Maricaulis maris: one gene and its partner. The protein of the gene in region 2 interacts with the protein of the main gene of each other region in a pairwise test. Links are inferred from orthologs where the notes say so. Each region holds a gene or a part of one and is shown on either strand. Other genes may lie near its edges. The genes, in order: AAA969_RS13645 and AAA969_RS03595.

Evidence for each region.
Region 1: the proteins of AAA969_RS03595 (region 2) and AAA969_RS13645 interact in binary tests that used the Escherichia coli proteins (3 or more experiments, as listed by UniProt). The link is inferred for Maricaulis maris from one-to-one orthologs.

What each region holds. Positions count from the first base shown.
Region 1 is NZ_AP027270.1:2,867,050-2,873,939, reverse strand. Bases 2,954-5,933 are described here. They hold AAA969_RS13645 (primosomal protein N'), read left to right. Parts: upstream 2,954-3,350; coding sequence 3,351-5,516; downstream 5,517-5,933. Other genes in these bases: AAA969_RS13640 (TerC family protein), read left to right, coding at 5,541-5,933; AAA969_RS13650 (DUF484 family protein), read right to left, coding at 2,954-3,212. Also shown: AAA969_RS13670 (GNAT family N-acetyltransferase), read left to right, coding at 6-554; AAA969_RS13665 (winged helix-turn-helix domain-containing protein), read right to left, coding at 566-862; AAA969_RS13660 (hypothetical protein), read right to left, coding at 863-1,477; AAA969_RS13655 (tyrosine recombinase XerC), read right to left, coding at 1,609-2,544; more of AAA969_RS13650, read right to left, coding at 2,526-2,953; more of AAA969_RS13640, read left to right, coding at 5,934-6,335; AAA969_RS13635 (F0F1 ATP synthase subunit delta), read left to right, coding at 6,613-6,890.
Region 2 is NZ_AP027270.1:798,477-805,357, reverse strand. What follows is about bases 1,946-4,916. They hold AAA969_RS03595 (single-stranded DNA-binding protein), read right to left. Parts: upstream 3,696-4,916; coding sequence 3,195-3,695; downstream 1,946-3,194. Other genes in these bases: uvrA (excinuclease ABC subunit UvrA), read left to right, coding at 4,035-4,916; AAA969_RS03600 (hypothetical protein), read right to left, coding at 2,480-3,211; AAA969_RS03605 (SDR family oxidoreductase), read right to left, coding at 1,946-2,393. Also shown: AAA969_RS03615 (Kelch repeat-containing protein), read left to right, coding at 1-628; AAA969_RS03610 (DUF2269 family protein), read right to left, coding at 637-1,098; more of AAA969_RS03605, read right to left, coding at 1,098-1,945; more of uvrA, read left to right, coding at 4,917-6,881. UniProt on the Escherichia coli protein: Plays an important role in DNA replication, recombination and repair. Binds to ssDNA and to an array of partner proteins to recruit them to their sites of action during DNA metabolism. Acts as a sliding platform that migrates on DNA via reptation.

The DNA of each region.
Region 1 (6,890 bases), 2.1 Mb from region 2 along the record:
CGCTGATGCCGAAGCCGATAGAAATTGCTTCTCCACGCTTGCGGTTGGTCGCGCTCAATGCCGAGCTGGCAAGTCTGCAGCTTGATGACCGGCTTGCGTTTTTCCGGGCACTTGGCGTCGACCCTGAGCCGTCCTGGCCGCCCGAATTGATGGACCAGGCAGCCATGGAGTGGACGCGCGACCAGCTCGCCGCCACGCCGGAGGCGACCGGGTGGTATGGCTGGATCTATATCTCCCCGGTCATGAACCGCTTGCTGGGAACCGGCGGGTTCAAGGGGGCGCCGGATGCGCAGGGTGCGGTCGAGATCGGTTACTCGATGTTGCTCTCCTATCGCGAACAGGGACTTGCGACCGAGGGCGTTGTCGCCCTGCTGGACTGGGCCTACACGCATGATGAGGTCAAATCGGTTATCGCCCATACCCGGGACGACCGCGACGCCTCGCACCGGGTGCTCGAAAAGGCCGGTTTCGTGCAAGGCGCCACCCGTCATGATGCCGATCAGGGTTTCGATGTCGTCGAATGGCACCATGCCCCGGATCGTCGCGCGGCCTGAGGTCAGTCGGATCAGTCCAGCAGTGTTTTGAGTTGGTCGAGATAAGCGATCCAGGCGGCGCGACCCGCTTCGGTCAGCGCGGCCCTCGTTTGCGGCTTGCGAGCGACGAAGGACTTTTCAATCGCGACATAGCCGGCGTCCTCCAGCTTGCGCAAATGGACCGACAGATTGCCATCCGACGCCGATGTTCGGGTCTTGAGTTCACCAAAACTGGCATCCTTGACGGCCGAGAGAAAGGCCATGATGGCCAGCCTCAGCTTGCCGTGGATCACGTCGTCGAGGGCGTTGGCGTCAAAGCTGTCAGCCATTCAGCCTGCCTCCGTCGCCGGCTCCTGGCGCAGCAGGACCACGCCCGGGATGATCGCCAGCAAGCCGACAGCCGCCGCTGCGAACAGATAGAGCCCGGGTGTTCCGACCAATGTCAGGCCGATCCCGCTCGCCAGCCATGACAGGATCGCCATGGCATGCATCCAGCGGGCGCCACCAAGTTGCGCGGTGACGCTGAAGGACAGGCCGTAGGCTCCGAAGGCAACCAGCGGTATGGTGTCAAACAGGATGGCGTCGCCACGGCCCAGGGCCATGGCGAGCACAGCGCCAAGCGCGTAGGCTGTGACGGTCCAGGTCACGCTGCGCCAGGCAGCGGCCTCGGCCCTGTTGTTCACGGCCCCGCTACCCGGCTTGCCGTGCAGGCTTTTCGCAAGCAGGCCTGATCCGATCAGGCCGATGATCCCGTAGGCCATCCAGACGAAACCGACGAAGGATCCCGGAATGCCGGCCAAACCGCTGATGATTGCCCAATGGCCCACCAGCGCCGGCGTTGCGAGCCCGCCCCACCACAGAAAGTGGCGGCCACTCAGTGAGGGGGCATGTTGTCCGCTGGTGGCAACATCGCGCAGGAAGGCGAGATCGGATTGGTTGTTCATGGCTATCTCCCAAGTACTTTAATTTATAAAGTACACAAACCCGCGTCGGATGCAAGTGGATTGGCCAAAGCAAAGTCCCGCCAAGGTGCGAGGTGTGGCGGGCCTCCGGAGGCAGGGTCGGACCCGTTCGCTCAGCGTCGGCGCGCGCGCGGATGGGCACCGTCATAGATCGCCATCAGGCGTTGGCTCTCGACATCGGCATAAATCTGCGTGGTCGACAGGCTGGCATGGCCCAGCAATTCCTGGATTGCGCGCAAGTCTCCGCCGTGAGCCAGAAGGTGGGTTGCGAATGCATGCCGCAGGGCGTGTGGGGTGGCCGTCTCGGCCAGACCCAGGCGCCCTCGCAGCGTCTGCATCAATGACTGCACGCTGCGCGCGCCCAGCGCCCCGCCGCGAATGCCGCGAAACAGGGCCGCCTCCGGCGCGATCGGGACCGGACATAGCGCCACATAGCGCTCGACGGCTTCGCGCACGGCAGGAAGCACGGGGACAATCCGCATCTTGTTGCCCTTGCCCGCGATGCGGAGCGTGTCACCCAGTGGCGCGTCCCGGCCGGCGAGGGCGAGCGCTTCGGAAATCCGCAGACCACAGCCATAAAGCAGCAGCAGTACCGCGCTATCGCGCGCCGCGATCCAGTCCGGCTCTCCGCGGGCGCCGGTCTCTGCCAGCAATTGGCGGGCAGCTCCCTCGCTCACCGGCTTCGGAGCGGCGCGTCCGAGTTTCGGGCTTTCCACCAGGGACAGGGCCGGATTGTCGAGCCCCCATCGCCGTTTGCCATAGGCAAAGAAGGTGCGGATCGCCGACAGCGCCCGGGCCAGCGAGCGTGGTGACAGCCCGTCGCGCCTCCGGGCCGCCATGAAGGCCCGGAAGTCTCGTGGAGAGAGGGCTGCTAGATCAGACAGGTCGGGGGCCGCCCCGAGATGGTCGAGCAGGAAATCGCCGAACCCGCCCAGGTCCCGCTGATAGGCATCCAGGGTTCGCGGCGACAAGCGCCGTTCCCCGCTCAGATGACTGAGGAAGGTGTTCAGCGCGACAGCCCAGGGCGTGGTCAGGTCTGATGCAGCCATTGAACCACCATGCGTTCGATGGCGCGGGCCAGGAAATTGAGCAATTCCGTGCCCTGGCCCGACTCGAAGAGGTGCGCGTCGCGTGCGGCCAGCGCCATCAGCCCGTCATGGCCATTGAAGTCCAGCCGCACAATGGCCTGGGAACTCACCCGCGCGCCTTGCTGACCGTACAGCGCATGGGCATTGGCGGGGTCGATCGGCCCCAGCATTTCCACATGATCGCCAAGCACGGTTCCGACAAAGCCCTCCGCTGCGCCGAGAATCGACTCGGCATTCTGGAGCGGAGCGTGACCCTCTATCAGGACACGGCACACATCCACCCCGAGCGCGCCGGTCAATCGGGTGGACATTTTCTTGTCGAGGCCACTGAGCGAATCCACTTCCAGCAGGGCCAGAACGGCCATGTGGGTTTGTGACTGGGTTGCGAGGTTGGCGCGGGCGGTCTCGACAATCGAGGCATTGAGGGATCTAAGCTGACGAAGCTCATCGCGGAGCTTGTCGCGTGCGGCTGCGCCCAGATCGATAGCGCCATCGCTGCGCGGGGTTTCAACGATCAGGGAAAACAACTCAGCGTCCTCCCGAACGAAGTCCGGGTTGGCAATCAGAAAGCTGCGAACGCTGTCCGGATCCATCATTGCCGTTTGGCTATTGGTCTCGTCATTGGACATGCTGATTGTCTCCCTCGCCATGAGGCCCCACTCTTGGCGTATTCGGTTTACGATATGCAAACTGTCGGGACAGGGAGTCGCGAGGCTCGCTATATCGACAGCGTCCATCATACACCACGAAGCCGGGAGGCGTGCCACGTGACAGAAGCGAGTGAGTATCGCGTCTCCATCCTGTTCCCGCTCCCCTTGCCAGAGCCGTTTGACTATCTGGTCCCCGCCGAAATGGTGCTTCAGCCCGGAGATCATGTTCGCGCTCCGCTAGGCAAACGATCCGCCCGCGGCGTTGTCTGGGCGGTCAAGGCTGGTCCCGGTGAGCGAAAGCTGAAGCCGGTTGAAGGCCCGGCCGGCGGGCCGCCCTTGCCCGCCGGCATTCGCCGTTTTGTCGATTGGCTGGCCCGCTATCTGGTGCAATCCCCCGGTATTGTCCTGCGCTCTGTTCTGCGCTCAACCGACGCCTTGAAACCATCTCCGACGGAGACCGTCTATCTGCGTGGCACGGGTGAACCGGACCGCATGACCGATGCCCGCCAGCGTGTCATCGATGCGGTCATGGCCCTGCGAGAAGCCAGCGCAGCGGATCTCGCTCGCGAAGCCGGTGTAACGGCTTCAGTGGTGAAGGGCCTGGTAAGGTCCGGGGCCTTGACTGAGCAGGTCCGACAGGTGGATGCGCCGTTCGACGATCCGGATCCGGACGGTGAGGGGCTGACCCTGACGGTCATGCAGGCAGAAGCAGCCGGTGTGCTGCGACGGCTGGCTCGTGCAGGCGGTTTTCAGGCCGCCCTGCTGGATGGCGTGACCGGTTCCGGCAAGACCGAGGTCTATTTCGAGGCGATCGCGGAAATCCTGCGCCTCGAACCGGATGCCCAGATCCTGATCATGCTGCCCGAGATCGCCCTGACCGAGGCGGTCCTGTCACGCTTCGAGGCGCGTTTTGGCGCCGAGCCGGCGCTCTGGCATTCGGGCGCCGGCCCGAAGGCGCGGCGGCGGACCTGGCGTGAAGTGGCGGAAGGTCGGGCGCGCATCGTGGTCGGCGCCCGGTCCTCGCTGTTTCTACCCTTCCCCAATCTGCGCATGATCGTGGTCGATGAGGAGCATGACCCGACTTACAAACAGGATGAAGGGCTGCCTTATCAGGGCCGTGACCTGGCAGTCGTCCGGGCCAAGATCGAGGGCGCCATGGTCATCCTGGCCTCGGCGACGCCGTCACTTGAAAGCCTCGCCAATGCCCAGGCGGGCCGCTACGTCCATGTCCGGCTTGCGGCTCGTCCCGGTGCCGCCATTCTGCCTGAAATCGACACGATCGACCTGCGCGAACACCCGGCGGAGAAGGGTCGCTGGATGTCGCCGCCGCTGATCGAGGCGGTCCGGGAGACTCTGGAGCGTGGCGAGCAGTCGCTGCTCTATCTGAACCGTCGGGGCTATGCGCCCCTGGTGCTGTGCCGGACCTGTGGCCATCGCATGGTCTCGCCCGACACCCAGTCCTATCTGGTCGAGCACCGTTATACAGGGCGTCTGGTCTGCCACGTGACCGGGTTTTCCATGCCCAAACCAAAGCATTGCCCGGGCTGCAACGCCGAAGACAGCCTGACTTCGATCGGGCCGGGTGTCGAACGGGTTGCCGAGGAGGCCAAGCTGACCTTCCCGGAGGCGCGGGTCGAGATCTACTCGTCTGACAGCCGCGCCGGGGCCGAAATTGTTTCGGCCATGGAGCGCGGCGAGATCGATATCCTGGTCGGCACCCAGATCGCCGCCAAGGGCCATAACTTTCCCGGGCTCACACTGGTTGGTGTGATTGATGCCGATCTGGGCCTGGCCGGCGGCGATCCACGCGCCGGGGAGCGAACCTTCCAAACCCTTGTCCAAGTGGCGGGGCGGGCGGGCCGGGCGGAACGGCCGGGGCGGGCGCTGTTGCAGACACATCAGCCCGAACACGACGCAATCCAGGCCCTGATCGCCGGCGATCGCGATGCTTTCCTCGACATGGAGTTCATGGTCCGCGAGTCGCTGGGCCTGCCGCCGTTCGGTCGGCTCGCCGCAATCGGCTTCATGTCCATGAATCTCGAGACGCTGGACCGCGTGGCCAATGACTATGCCGCCAAGGCCCCCAATTCGGAAGGGATCGAGATCTGGGGGCCTGCCGAGCCTCCGCGTGCCATGATCCGGGGCTGGCATCGCCGCCGCATTCTCGTCCGTGCCGACAAGGAAATCGATATTTCCGCCTATCTGCGTGCCTGGTCGAACCGAGTGAAGACGCCGCCCTCGGTGCGGGTGTCAATCGACGTGGAACCCTATAGTTTCATCTGATCGCTGACCGGGACCCCAGCCGTCATGTTTGAATTCCTGACATCGCCAGCCGTGTGGATGTCGCTTCTGACACTCACTTTCCTCGAGATTGTCCTTGGCGTCGACAATGTGGTTTTCGTATCCGTGGCATCACAGAAGCTGGCCCGGGATCAGCAGGAGCGGGGCCGCAATCTCGGTATCTGGTCCGGCGCGCTGATGAGGGTGGTCCTGCTGTTTGGCCTGGTCTGGCTGACCGGACTGACCCACGCGACCCTGTTCACGCTCCCCGAGTTCCTGCACGGCCTGGCTGATGCCGAGCATCCGGACATGTTGATCGACGTGACGCTCGAGGACCTCATCCTGCTGCTGGGCGGCCTTTTCCTGCTCTGGAAGGGCACGACGGAGATCCATGACACGATTGAGGGGCACGCCCATGAGGCCGGCAGCGGCAAGGTCTCCGGTTTCGTCGCGGTGATCGTCCAGATGTCGGTGATCAACGTTGTCTTCTCGCTCGATTCTGTCCTCACCGCGGTTGGCATGACGCGTGATCTGGGAGGGGCCGACGGCGAGACCGTGCGGCTTTTCGTCATGGTATCAGCGGTTCTGGTCTCGACCGTCATCATGGTGATTTCGGCCAAGCGAGTGGCCGGCTTTCTGGAGCGCCATGCGACCGCCAAGATGCTGGCACTCAGTTTCATCCTCCTGGTGGGGGTCGCGCTGATCGCCGATGGTCTGGGTTTTCATATTCCGCGGGGCTATCTCTACTTTGCGATTGCCTTCTCGCTGTTGGTGGAAGTGCTCAACATCATGGCCCGAAAGGGCCGTAAAACGGCGGATTGACGAAGCCCGCCACGAAAATGCATGCCTGATCAGAGGCGCTATCCGGTTTTGCGGTCCGTGGAGAAACGCTCCGCACGCTGAATCGCCCGGTGTGAGTGGCTTGCTGCCCGCTCCCCCCTGTGCTATCGCAGCGCCGAACCTGAGGGGCTTGCGGTGCAACACGGTAGGCCTCGTTTTTTATGTCGTTGAACATCAAGCGCTTATGTCGGTCCCGACAATCTGATGAGTGCTGATCCAGCAAGAGAGTGACGTCACGGTGAAGACCGGCGAAGACGCCATGACAGCCAACGCCGCGGGACGCTATGCGACCGCGTTGTTCGAGCTGGCGAAATCCGAGGGTGCTGCGGCGGCTGTGGAGGCTGATCTCGCAGCCCTGCGCGCAATGCTCAACGAGTCAGATGAGCTGGCCGGGGTTCTTGCCTCGCCGTTGCATTCTGCCGACGCCAAGACCGGCATTCTGGCCGCTCTGGCGAAGAAGGCCGAGTTCAACCCGCTGACCGGTAATGCGTTGGGCGTCGTCGCCCATAATGGTCGTGCCGGTGAGCTCGACGATGT
Region 2 (6,881 bases):
TCCCGCCACCGATCGCTGGGGCGAGATGGCGCCCATGCCGGTGCCTTTCGCCGAGACCTGCGCCGTTTCGCTGGGTGGTCTGATCCATGTCGCCACCGGGCGCCAGCCACTCGGTCCGACCAATGCCAACTGGCCCGACCACGGCGATCGCGGCGATCACTTTGCCTATGACCCGGCAGCGGATCGCTGGAGCGGCCGGGCGCCCAATCCCAACCCGCGCAACTCGGCTGCCGGGGTTGTGCTCGATGGCCGCTTCCACACCATCGGCGGGCGCCGGTTCAATGCCGGCAATGAAACCCATCATGACGCCTATGATCCAACCACGGACAGCTGGTCCAGCCTTGCCCCCTTGCCGCAAGGCCAGGCCGGGCTCGCGGCGGCTGTCGTCGGCGGCCGGATCTATGCCTTTGGCGGCGAGTATTTCGAGAATGGCGGCGGGGTCTATCCGGAGGTCTGGGTCTATGATCCGCAAACCGATGCGTGGCAGGCCGGGCCCGCCATGCTGACGCCGCGCCACGGGCTCGGCGGGGTCAGCCTTGATGGAGAGATTTACGCCATCGGCGGTGCCTCCAGCGCCAGCGGTCGCAACACCACCGATCGGGTCGAACGCCTGCGGCCTGCAGACTGATTGATGGGCTAACCCGGCTTGGTGATCATCAGCCAGACAATGGCAATGAGCGCCGCAAAGGCAGGCCAGCCCAGCGCAAACCAGACCCGCATCAGCCGATGCACATCATCCGGGATGTCCGCACCGGTGGTCTCGGCCAGGCGTTGCTTGACCCGCATCTGGATCCACACCACCGGGAGCCAGCAGGCGCCGATAAAAAGGTAGAGCGCGACGCTCGCCATCAGCCAGGGCGCAGTCAACGACCAGCCGGCCACATGCGCCAGCGCCAGCCCTGACAGTGGCTGGGCGATCACCGCGCTTGCGGTGAACACCCAGTCGGCCAGCACGACGTGGCGCGCCACCAGGGCGAAGGCCGCGCGGTCACCGCTGCGCCAGGCCATCAGCATGAAGAAGGCGATGGCCGAGCCCGAGCCGAACAGCACGGCGGCGCCAAGGATATGGACCAGGCGCAGGACCGGGTAGAGCTCCATCAGCGCTCATCCTCGGTGGCGGCGATCATCAGGGCGAGCCCCATCATCGGCAGGAGTTTGAGTATCGGCCCGAGCGGATCAGCCCAGAGCGCGGGCGACATGACGCTCAGGACGACGACATAACCAACCGTGCCGGCGAGCATGATCGCGACCAGCGCGCGCACGCGCCACTTGGCCAGCATGCCCAGTCCCAGGGCGATATCAAACAGCGAGGTGGCCCAGAGCACGGGCAGCTGGACCGGGTCGGCAAACCCGCCGGCCTCCAGAAGCGCCAGTCCATTCGACTTCGCCAGGGTCAGCGCGAGCACACCGGTCATCAGCCAATAAAGACCCAACGCCCAGCGCGCGAGAGGCCGGACGAGACCGAGCCGCGCATGCCAGCGATCCTGAACACCGGCCGGATGGGCCGCCAGCCAGTCATGGAAGCCAAGCGGGGTGGCGCCGGTCGCGGCGCGCCAGGCCGTCGGGTCGCCTTCGACATCGAAGTCCAGCTGCTTGAGCGCATTGCTGCGCATCGAGGTGCGAATACCCATCCAGCCGAGCAGGTCGCCGAACAGGAAGGCCGGACGCGCCAGCCAGCGCGGGACTGCCCAGATCCGGCTCTCACCGAAGCCGAGCCAGCGGCGGTAGGCCCGCACCGTTTCGGCCAGGCTGACGCGCTCGGGTCCGGCCAGGTCGAACCGGGTCCGGCTCGGGGCAGCCGGCTCGGCGAGGCTGACCACGGCCTCGCACAAATCGTCCATGCCGATCGGCCGGAACACCTGCTCGCCACCGACAACCGGCGTCACCAGTGGAAGCCCGCACAGGCTGCGGATCAGTGCCGTCCCGCCATAGACATTGCGGGCGATCACCAGCGAAGGGCGCAGGATCAACCAGTCCAGGTCGCAGGCCGCGAGTGCCGCCTCTCCGGCGAGCTTGTCGTCGGCGTAGGCAGACCGGGCAGCGGCCTCGACCCCGACGGCAGAGAGATGAATGACCCGGCGGACGCCCGCCTGCTCACAAGCCCGGAACAGCGCCGCGGCGCCATCGACATGGGCGGCCCGGCTGTCATCGCCGAGCCCGTCCTGGAGGACGCCGACACAATTGACCACGACATCCACGCCCACGAGGCGTGGACGCCAGTCCTCGACCCGGTCATGGCGGAAATCACAGCCGACCCAGTCCAGCCAGGGCGAGCGCCTTTGCGCTGCATCGACGCCGCGCGCTGCAGCCCGGACGTCATGGCCGAGCGCATGAAAGCGGGCCGCGATATGAGAGCCGATGAAACCGCTGGCACCGGCAATCAGAACATTCATCGAAGCGCCCTCCCCGGACACGCCCCAGAGCGCACCGATTCAAGGCTGCCGTCCAGTTCGGACCGGCCCGCTGAGACCCGGATGCGCTATTGCGCCGTTGCCGCAGCGACAGCGTCGCGCATCATGGTGAGGTTGTTCTGCAGATTGGCCTCAATCCGACTGCGCACCGACGGCCAGCGGCTCTCGACGATCAGCCATTCATCGCTTGCCAGCGTGTCGCCATTCACGGCTGCAAAATACGCACTCGATCCGAAAGAACAGGCCCACCAGGGCGAGGCTTCGCTGGCGAAGGCGCCCTCGGTCTCGATCACGTGCTCGATCGCCTCGATGGTCAGCTCGGGACGGTTCGCGATGACCTGGACCACCACGTCGCCCGCATAGGCCGAGGCTTCGTTGATCACATCCAGTGCCGAGGAATCGAGGCAGCGGGCGGCGTCATACATCGTCCGCGACCGGCCCAGGAAATAGGCCTGAACCGCAAAGGTCGGATCGGATTCGGCTGTCAGCCGCGCCAGTTCAAACAGGAAAAAGGGCGGATTGACATCGCGCGAGGTCCAAAGGCTCTGCGCAACCTCGATGGTCTGTTCGGACGGCTGGCTCTGGAGCTGGTTCAGGATACCCAGCACATCACCCCAGGCCATGTCTCCGACCACGAAGTGGGCCTCGCTGCCATCCTCGCCGACCGGGACGATCACGATCTCGGGCGACCGGGCATTGGGGTCGGTGGCCTGGTCCTGGGCCAAACCGGCACCACCCGCCAGGCTGGTGGCGAGGACGCCGGCCGCGATCTGCTTGAGAAGGCTAGAACGGGATTTCATCATCGAGATCTGCATTGCGGAAGTCTTCCTTGGGTCCGTCAACCGAGCGCTGGCCGCCACCGGAGCCGCCGCCCATCTCGTCATAGCCGCCGCTGCTACCGCCGCCAAAGCTGCCGCCGGAACCACCTTCATTGCGGCCGTCCAGCATGGTCAGCTCGCCCCGGAAACGCTGCAGCACGACCTCGGTGGAGTATTTCTCCTGGCCGTTCTGGTCGGTCCATTTGCGGGTCTGCAGCTGGCCTTCGACGTAAACCTTGGAGCCCTTCTTGAGGTAATTCTCGGCGACCTTGGCGAGATTGTCGTTGAAGATCACGACACGGTGCCACTCGGTCTTCTCGCGGCGTTCGCCGGAGGACTTGTCGCGCCAGCTCTCGGAGGTCGCGACCGAGAGATTGACGACCGGGTCGCCATTGTTCATGCGGCGAATTTCCGGATCACGTCCCAGATTGCCGACCAGAATTACCTTGTTGACGCTTCCCGCCATCGCCCGTTCTCCATCCTTGCAGCCTCGCCTCTCCGGGCGGGCCGCCTAGTGTTCACATTCTGTTCCGCGCGTCAATTCCGGACCGCGAGTCGGGCGATTTGAAAGGAGGCGGCGAGGAGAGTCCAGCCAACCGACTCAGGCCAATCACATTTGGCCCCGCCCCCTGCTGCCACAACGCTGTCAGGGGTCCCGCGTACGGCGCTGGACCCGGACCCGTGTGCGTCCTATTTCAGGGCGATCATGTCGTGCGCTGGACAGATCGTGCGATGTTCCCCTAACGTTCCAGACCGGTTGTGATTCCCAACCGACAGGCGCGACCGACCGGAGACAGGCAGACGCATGGCGCTCGACAAAATCCGCGTGCAAGGCGCACGCGAGCACAATCTCAAGAATGTTTCCGTCGAACTGCCGCGCGACAAGCTGATCGTGTTCACCGGCCTGTCCGGCTCCGGCAAGTCTTCGCTCGCCTTCGATACGATCTATGCCGAGGGCCAGCGCCGCTATGTCGAGAGCCTGTCGGCCTATGCCCGCCAATTTCTCGAGCTGATGTCCAAGCCTGACATGGATTCGATCGAGGGCCTGTCGCCGGCCATCTCGATCGAGCAGAAGACGACCTCGAAGAATCCGCGCTCGACGGTCGGGACCGTCACCGAGATCTACGACTATATGCGCCTGCTCTGGGCCCGCGTCGGCATCCCCTACTCGCCGGCGACCGGCCTGCCGATCGAGAGCCAGACGGTGAGCCAGATGGTCGACCGGCTGATGGCGCTGGAGGACGGCTCCCGTCTCTATCTGCTGGCGCCGGTCGTGCGCGGCCGCAAGGGAGAGTACCGCAAGGAATTCTCCGAGTGGCTGAAGGCCGGCTTCCAGCGGGTCAAGGTCGATGGCGAATTCTACACGCTGGAAGACGTCCCCGCGCTCGACAAGAAGTTCAAGCACGACATCGACGTCGTGGTCGACCGGATCGTGATCAAGCCGGACATCGAAAGCCGCCTCGCCGACAGTCTCGAGACCGCCCTGCGCCTGGCCGATGGCATTGCGGTGGGCGAGTTCGCCGACCGCAAGGACGCGGACGACAAGGCCGAACGCCTGGTCTTCTCCGAGAAGTTTGCCTGTCCGGTCTCCGGATTCACCATCTCCGAGATCGAACCGCGACTTTTCTCTTTCAACAATCCCTTCGGCGCCTGCCCGAGCTGTGACGGGCTGGGCCAATCACTCAAGTTTGACGAGGACCTCGTCGTCCCGGACCGCGACAAACCGCTCTCGGACGGCGCCATCGCACCGTGGAGCCGGGCAACCTCGAAACTCTATCAGCAGACCCTGCAGGCCCTCGCCGGCCATTTCGGCGGTGACATGTTCCAGGCCTGGCGCGACCTGCCGGAGCCTTTCCGCAAGATCGTTCTGTTCGGCACCAAGGAGAAGGTCACCTTCGTCTATGAGGACGGGCTGAGGAAGTTCGAGACCCAGAAGCCCTTCGAGGGCGTGATCCCCAATCTCGAGCGGCGCTGGCGCGAGACCGACTCGAGCTGGGTGCGCGAAGACCTCGCCCGCTTCCAGTCGGCCCAGCCCTGCGAGACCTGCGGCGGCCGACGCCTCAAGCCGGAAGCGCTCAGCGTCAAGATCGATGGCCATGACATCGCCGACGCGACCAAGCTGTCCATCCGCAAGGCGCGTGACTGGTTCAGCGCCGTGGAAGACACGCTGACACCCAAGCAGCGCCAGATCGCCGAACGCATCCTCAAGGAAATCCGCGAACGCCTGAAGTTCCTCGTTGATGTCGGGCTGGACTATCTCACCCTCGACCGGGCCTCGGGCACGCTGTCAGGCGGCGAGAGCCAGCGGATCCGTCTGGCCAGCCAGATCGGCTCCGGCCTGACCGGGGTTCTCTACGTGCTCGACGAGCCCTCGATCGGCCTGCACCAGCGCGACAATACCCGCCTGCTGGAAAGCCTGCGCGGACTGCGTGATCTGGGCAATACGGTGATCATTGTCGAACACGACGAGGAGGCCATCCTGACCGCCGATTATGTGGTCGATCTCGGCCCGGCCGCCGGTGTCCATGGTGGCGAAGTCGTCGCGGCGGGAACGCCCGAGGAAGTCACCGCCAATCCCGACAGCCTGACAGGTCAGTATCTGCGCGGCACACGCCGGATCGAGGTGCCGACCAAACGCCGCAAGATCGACAAGAAGCGCACCGTGAAAGTCGTCGGCGCCACCGGCAACAATCTCAAGACCGTCGATGCGGAATTCCCGCTCGGTGTGTTGTCCTGTGTTACCGGTGTGTCCGGTGGCGGCAAGTCGACCCTGACCATCGAGACCTTCTACAAGGCTGCGGCCCGCAAGCTCTCCAAGGCCCAGCAGGTGCCCGCCCCGCACGACCGGATCGAGGGCCTCAACCGGCTCGACAAGGTCATCGATATCGACCAGTCGCCGATCGGCCGTACCCCGCGCTCCAACCCGGCCACCTATACCGGCGCCTTCACCCCGATCCGCGAATGGTTCGCCCAGCTGCCCGAAGCCAAGACGCGCGGTTACAAGCCGGGCCGCTTCTCCTTCAATGTGAAGGGCGGACGCTGCGAGGCCTGCCAGGGCGATGGCGTGGTGAAGATCGAGATGCACTTCCTGCCGGACGTCTTCGTGCCCTGTGATGTCTGCCACGGCAAACGCTTCAACCGCGAGACGCTGGAAATCCAGTTCAAGGGCAAGTCGATCGCCGACGTGCTCGACATGACGGTCGAGGAAGGCGCTGACTTCTTCAAGGCCGTGCCCGCGGTGCGCGACAAGATGGAGACGCTCAAGCGCGTTGGTCTCGGCTATGTGAAAATCGGCCAGCCGGCCAACCAGCTCTCCGGCGGTGAGGCCCAGCGGGTCAAGCTGTCCAAGGAATTGTCCAAACGCGCGACCGGCAAGACGCTCTACATTCTCGACGAGCCGACCACCGGCCTGCATTTTGAGGATGTCCGCAAACTGCTGGAAGTCCTGCACGAGCTGGTCGAGGCCGGCAATACGGTCGTGGTCATCGAGCACAATCTCGACGTGATCAAGACCGCCGACTGGCTGATCGATATCGGGCCCGAAGGCGGTGATGGCGGCGGCGAGATCGTCGCGGTCGGCACACCGGAAGACGTCGCCAAGGTCGAGCGCAGCTGGACCGGGCGTTACCTAGCCCCGATGCTGGAGCGGGCG